Regions from separate parts of the Halobacillus sp. Marseille-Q1614 genome, predicted to be linked through region 2. Evidence: riboswitches for the same ligand, from Rfam matches in the RefSeq annotation. Region 2 holds a riboswitch; the other holds the start of a gene.
The links. A riboswitch is a leader RNA that binds a small molecule or an ion and turns the genes downstream of it on or off. The one in region 2 is predicted to bind cobalamin.
Positions count from the first base shown of each region.

Region 1 (3,413 bases), 1.1 Mb from region 2:
CATCTTGACCATAACCCTACGAAACACCCAGTCACATTAAGGAAATTAGTCATGTAAAAAAGTATTGAAACTTAATGGAAAAGACGCTATAATAATCCTTGTCGGTTCACATATGGGGCATTAGCTCAGCTGGGAGAGCGCTACACTGGCAGTGTAGAGGTCAGCGGTTCGAGCCCGCTATGCTCCACTCTCAAAACCCTTGCCCTGCAAGGGTTTTTCTTATGTGTATACATAGCGGTAAACCATTCAATTTAGTGACTTGTTGACGAATGTAGCAGGAAGCCGCATCTGCATTTATTCATATTCTTTCATTGATGATTGGATAGCTTCTACATATATTTTGAACTCTTCCGTTTGATTGGAGGAGTTGTTGCGAGAGGAAAAGCTGATATCTCCGTTTTTAAAAAATGCTTTTCTCTGTGCTCTTGTAATCTCCAGCTGCACGCCTCGTTCTGTTTTTGTTTTGTTTGTGAAATTGTCAGGGTGATCGCCGTTAAGGTGCTCAGGAGTTACAGCTACTTCAAACCCATTTTCCTCTAAATGCCGACTCACGATTTCCTTCATATCTTTGTCCAGCCCACCGATCATTGTTTTTGGCTCATCTCCGGCTGAACCGTGAATGGAAATATGATATTCAGCATTAGCAACCATCTCTAGAGCCTCCGGTTCATCGAAACGGGTGGATGTGATGTGTAAGTTGCTGAAATTATTCGACTTTAACCTTCCTTTAAATGAGTAAAAGGGATAAGAGGATCCGGCAATTGCCTCGGCTAGTGTAGAGGTCGCTTCTTCAATCCCGCCGCCATGGATCGCACTCACGAGCCATCGTTCATTACCGGCGCTGCTTTTCTCAATCTCCCAATCTTCCCCTTCCTCATATACTTCTCTCAGCTCGTAAAAAGAGCAAAAACGGTTTCCAGAGCAATCGTCCGTGATCGCAGCTGTTATTTCCTCATATAGAGATAAAATCACAAGAACTGAAGCCACTACTGCGACCGCCGTAGACAGTATGAATTTCAAATTCATGATAAAACCTCCTCCTATTAATAGTATCGGCTTGATTTTTAAATAAATGAGTTCATGCAAGAAAAATGGATATAAAGGAGGCCCTTCTCATAATATGGTTCATTCATACAGGTACTGATTGTAATTCATGTAGTGAGCAGTTTTATCGTTCTAGTAAACTGGCATTTAATTATAAACGATCCAAATTAATTCTTCCTTCGTTCAAAAACTGCTGTCTTGCTTTTTGACGTTTTTTCTTCTTCATATCACGACAAGACTGGCAATTTAAAAAGTCTTGTCCTTTACCTATAAAGTGATAAGATGACTTTTTCTTTCTACATGTAGAACATATTTTATCCCTATGGTAATTCAATGTATCCCTTCTTTATTATGGAAGTTTTGTTCATTATAATAGTCTTTATCTCCTTTGTAAAACGGTTAAATATTTTTCGATTTTAATGATGTAATTTAAATGGCTCTATTACTGTCGGTTCAGGGGGCTGAATTCTTTTTCTTTTGTGTTAACAAAAAGTCCTGACAAAAAAATGTCTGGTTTACATTATGTTCGTGTTCGTCTACAATAAGGTTAATTTAATAGCACCAAACAGGTCCTAAAAGGGAAGCTTTTAAGGTAAAAGGGGGAAGTTGGTGAAAGTCCAACAGGGTCCCGCCACTGTAAGCATTCTAAGGTTTTAGAATGTAAGTCAGGATGCCTGCCTGTTTGCTGAGAAAGTTCACCCTTCGAGGAAAGGGGCTTTTAAGTACGTGGAATACCTGTGGTTTATATTCTGCCTATTTAGATAAACACCTTTCCTTTTAGGAAGGTGTTTTTTTATGTTTATATATCGTTATGGATACAGGAGGAGATTCTATGAAAAAGAAACAGGGATTGACACTCGTTTTTACCGGAAATGGTAAAGGAAAGACGACAGCTGCGACGGGGCTTGCTGTCCGCGCATTAGGACATGATCAAACGGTGAAAATGCTGCAATTCATCAAATCACCGAGGCGTCCATATGGGGAAAGAAAATCCCTGCAGAAGCTGGGGGCTGAAATTGTGCAGCTTGGCGAAGGGTTCACCTGGACGAAAACACCGGAAATCCACCGGGCAGCCTTAAAGAAGGCCTGGGCTGTCGCCAAAGAAACGGTCATGTCCGGGGACTATGATGTGGTCATCCTCGATGAACTAAACAATGCCCTTGCGATTGATTCTTTTCCAGTCGATGATGTGCTGCCGCTTGATGAAGTGATTGAACTGATCAACAATAGGCCGGAGCATGTCCATCTTGTGATCACTGGAAGGAACGCTGCGGAAGAGGTGAAGGAAGCGGCTGATCTGGTCTCTGTCATTAATGTTGAAAAGCATTATTATGATGAAGGAATTCCAGCCGTGCGTGGTGTTGAGTTTTGACTTCCCGCCGTCTCGTTCTTGCAGGAGTATCCAGTGGTGTCGGCAAGACAAGCATTACGATCGGCTTGATGGCGGCCTTCATGAAAAAAGGGTTCACGGTCCAGGGCTTCAAATGCGGTCCCGACTACATTGATCCCTCTTATCATACTGCTGTAACCAACCGGCCTTCACGCAACCTGGATAGCTGGATGCTTCCTAAAGAAGTCGTAAAAGAAGTTTATGTCAAGGGCAGTGAGGGGGCGGACATTTCCATTATCGAGGGTGTCATGGGCTTTTATGATGGAAAGTCGCCGACTTCCAATCAAGGATCGACAGCAGAGCTGAGTGTCGTTTTGGATGCACCGACGTTTCTGATTGTCGACTGCTCTGCAATGGCACGAAGCGCTGCTGCCATCGTCAAAGGATTCCAGGTGCTGGATCCTGAGGTTAACATTGCCGGTGTTATCGCTAATAAAGTCGGAAGCAAAGGACATTACGAGCTGATTAAGGAAGCCGTGGAACAGGAATGCGGCATACCAGTCTGTGGCTATCTGTTAAAAAACAAAAACATCGAGATGCCTGAGCGGCACCTCGGGCTGGTGCCTTCGATCGAGCGAGGGGAACTGGATGAGCAGCTGGCGCAGCTGGGGGATGCGGTGGCGGAGACCATCGACGTTGAACGAATTTATCAAATCAGTAAGCGTCCTCCATTGAATGCTGAGCCGTCCTTGTTCCAACGAAAGGCATCGATTGACGTTAAGGTAGCGGTAGCCCGTGATGAAGCCTTTAATTTCTATTACCCGGAAAATCTTGAGCTAATCGAGGCTTATGGAGCAGAAATTCTATACTTCTCTCCCGTAAAGGGAGAAGTGCTTCCTTCTGAAGCAGATGGATTGTATTTGGGCGGCGGCTTTCCGGAACAGTTTGCTGAAAAGCTGGCGGAAAATAATGAGGTGAAGCATTCAATTGCAGAACGAATAGAAAAAGGGATGCCGGTTTTAGCGGAATGCGGCGGACT
Region 1 covers NZ_CADDWH010000001.1:2,237,129-2,240,541, reverse strand. Annotated here, with positions in the region: tRNA gene HUS26_RS11310 (tRNA-Ala) at 115-187, shown strand; gene HUS26_RS11305 (poly-gamma-glutamate hydrolase family protein) at 295-1,026, opposite strand; cobalamin riboswitch at 1,595-1,741, shown strand; gene HUS26_RS11300 (cob(I)yrinic acid a,c-diamide adenosyltransferase) at 1,877-2,416, shown strand; gene HUS26_RS11295 (cobyrinate a,c-diamide synthase) at 2,413-3,413, shown strand, end outside.
Region 1: linked by a shared signal. The riboswitch ahead of HUS26_RS11300 (cob(I)yrinic acid a,c-diamide adenosyltransferase) and the one ahead of HUS26_RS05870 (DUF4430 domain-containing protein) in region 2 are both predicted to bind cobalamin.

Region 2 (3,413 bases):
ATCCAACCAGGTTGTGATTACAGATGAAAATGGCGAAAGCCTGACTTCCGTCTCAAAAGGGGAGAACCTTCCCAACAAAGATTTCGACTGGTTTATGAATGACAGTGAATTAGCCCGCGTCATCGACGAACGTGAAGATGTCATGAAGGTTTCAGGCGATGACGGATCTGGAATGGGGCTGATGGTCGTCGGAACGCCTCTTGAAAATCAAGGCGGAGCGGTGTTCGTTTATGAGTCGCTGGGAACTATAGATGAAACTTCAGACCAGACAACAAAGATTATATTTCTGGGAGCAGGGATCGCAATAATTCTTACGACGATATTTGCCTTCTTTTTATCCACCCGGATAACCTCCCCTTTAATCAAAATGAGAGAAGGGGCCATGGAACTTGCAAAAGGTGAATTTCATACAAAAATTCCTATCTTAACTCATGATGAGATCGGGGAACTGGCGATGGCCTTTAACCGAATGGGACGTCAGCTGAAATATCATATTAATGAACTGAATCATGAAAAAGAACAGCTCTCAGGAATATTGCGATCAATGGCGGACGGCGTATTAACGATGAATCGCCAAGGACAGGTTTTAGTTTCCAACCCTCCGGCCGACCAGTATTTGTACTCCTGGGACTATGAAAATAATGTACCCCTTCCTGTCAAAGAGGAAGGGAAGCGGGAGCTTCCAGATCCGCTGAGGGAAATATTTAATGAAGTTATTAAAAGCGAGCAGGAGCAAATGACCGAAGTGACAGCTCAAGGCCGGACATGGGTCATTATTATGACACCGCTCTATGATCGCATAAAAGTCCGTGGAGCGGTAGCGGTTCTGCGGGATATGACAGATGAGAGACGGCTTGATAAACTGCGTGAAGATTTTATCGCCAATGTATCCCATGAATTGAGAACACCGATTTCAATGCTTCAAGGTTACAGTGAGGCCATTGTTGATGATATTGCTGAGTCTAAGGAAGATAAAAATGAGTTGGCAAAAATCATCCACGATGAATCTCTTAGAATTGGACGGCTCGTTAACGAGCTTCTTGATTTAGCGAGAATGGAAGCAGGACATATGAACCTGAATTTAGAAAAAGTAGACATCAGCATGTTTATTCAAAAAATCGTCCGTAAGTTTAAAGGGATTGGCCAGGAAAAAGGTGTTGATTTACAAATGTCCGGAAATAAGGAACTTCCACCGCTAAATATGGATGCGGACCGGATGGAACAGGTGTTAACCAACCTGATCGATAATGCGATTCGCCATACGGAGCCTGAAGGCACTGTAAACGTAGAGGTACACCTTGATGAGCAGCAGAAAGAATGGCTTATCCGTGTTTCTGACTCTGGACAGGGTATTCCTGAAGAGGACCTGCCTTTTATTTTTGAACGGTTCTATAAAGCCGACAAATCCCGGAAGAGGAACAAGGAGAAGAAAGGAACAGGGTTAGGGTTAGCGATCGCAAAAAATATTGTTGACGCTCATAACGGGAGAATTACGGTTCAAAGTAAAACAGGTGAAGGGACATCCTTTGAAGTCTTTCTGCCCATCCATAAAGAAGATTAGAAAAATAAATTGATAAATAGAGAGGGTTCATGTAATCTAATAATGAACTGAATAGTTAGGTGCTGGTACCGCTTCAGGTATAAAAGGGAATCTGGTGGAAATCCAGAACTGTCCTCGCAACTGTTAGTGTATACGAAAAGGATAAACCACTGTAGCTGTTTAAATGCTATGGGAAGGTCCTGAGTAGAGTGACGCACAAGTCAGTAGACCTGCCGCATCTATCGTTTCAAAGCTTCGGGGATTGAGCATTTGGGCAGCCGGCTGAAAATTTTCTAATGATTATTTTTTAGTAATGTTGTCTTAAGCCTGCTCCTTGGGAGCAGGCTTTTTTGGTACATAAAATGCTTTTATTTCTCTACGTTTAAAAATTGGGAGGGATTTACATGAACTTTGTTTCAAGATGGCTGTTTGTTTTATTATTATCAGCAGGTGTATTAGCAGGTTGTGGAGAAAACGATCAAGCAGAACAACAGGCTGAGAGCAATGAAGAAGAGATCGGTATAGAAATTGAACTGTCAAAGGATAAAGGGGAAGAAACAATTTCTGAGGAAGAGTACATGGTCGAGGAAGGCACAACGTTAATGGAAATTATGGAGAATAATTATGAAATTAAAGAAGAAGGAGGGTTTATCAATAGTATTGACGGGATTCAGGCGAAAGAGGGGGAGCAAAAGGCCTGGCTCTATACGATTAACGGAGAAGATGCTACGGTCGGAGCAAATGAATATGAAGTAGAAGACGGAGACGAAATTAACTTTGATTTTCAAGCGTGGGAATAATCAATTATGAATACTTATAGAATTACGCTGTTATCGATGCTTGCGGCACTTGCTATAGCGGGGAGAATTGCGATGGCCCACCTGCCGAACATCCAGCCGGTTACGGCGATTATTATTATCGCCGGGTTCTGGCTCGGTCCGCTTTCGGCCGTCTTCCTGGCTGTGCTTGTCACTTTTTTATCAAATACGATTTTAGGGATGGGAATGTGGAGCGTATGGCAGATCATTTCCTGGAGTGTAATCGGATTGATGGCAGGCATGATAGGGAAATATATCCCTTCACTTCCTGTTTGGGGGCTGGCGGTATACGGGTTTTTCAGCGGCCTCTTCTATGGATTGATTATATCTGTGACGATGTATACCGTCGGTCAGCCATTTTGGGTCTATTATCTGGCAGGCCTGCCGATGGACGTCAACCACGCAGTAGCTAATGCTGTCTTTATCGGTTTACTTTCTCCTGTTTTAGGAGCACTGTTTGCAAAATACCAAAAACGTCACGCACTGACTTGAAACAGCTGTCTTTAGGCAGCTGTTTTTCTATGGGGTGAGATAGTAAACATTAGGAGGTTCTGATAAAATAAGGAGAGAGGAAAAAGGAGAAGGTTCTTATGGATCGTAAGGATTTGAATAAGGTGGTTTCCGAAAAGTTAAAGCTTATCCGAGTTGAGTCCCATTATACTCAAGGGCAAATGGCGGATCTTATAGGAATTTCCAAAAAAACTCTTATCCAGGTCGAAAAGGAAAGGAGCCTTTTGAGCTGGACATCGACGGTCGCGGTGTGCAGTTTATTTGATCACTGCAGCACTCTGCGTTCAGCGCTTCAAGGTTCTCCCTATGAAACTGTAAAAAATATTACTTTTAATGAATCGCGTTAATAAATCACAGGATGAGCCGGAATTAACATCACATCTGCAAAAAAACAAACCCTCCAGAGACAGAGGGTTTGTCCTTCTATTCAAATTTTAAAGGATCTCCGTCAAAAGGCTCCTCTGCAATCTTAATAGAGTCTGTAGGGCAGCCCTCCAGAGCGTCTTCCATATCTTCCTCCAGAAATTCAGGGACTGTTTCGATCC
Region 2 covers NZ_CADDWH010000001.1:1,174,680-1,178,092, forward strand. Annotated here, with positions in the region: gene HUS26_RS05865 (ATP-binding protein) at 1-1,561, shown strand, start outside; cobalamin riboswitch at 1,608-1,793, shown strand; gene HUS26_RS05870 (DUF4430 domain-containing protein) at 1,945-2,340, shown strand; gene HUS26_RS05875 (ECF transporter S component) at 2,347-2,850, shown strand; gene HUS26_RS05880 (helix-turn-helix transcriptional regulator) at 2,949-3,215, shown strand; gene HUS26_RS05885 (ferredoxin) at 3,292-3,413, opposite strand, start outside.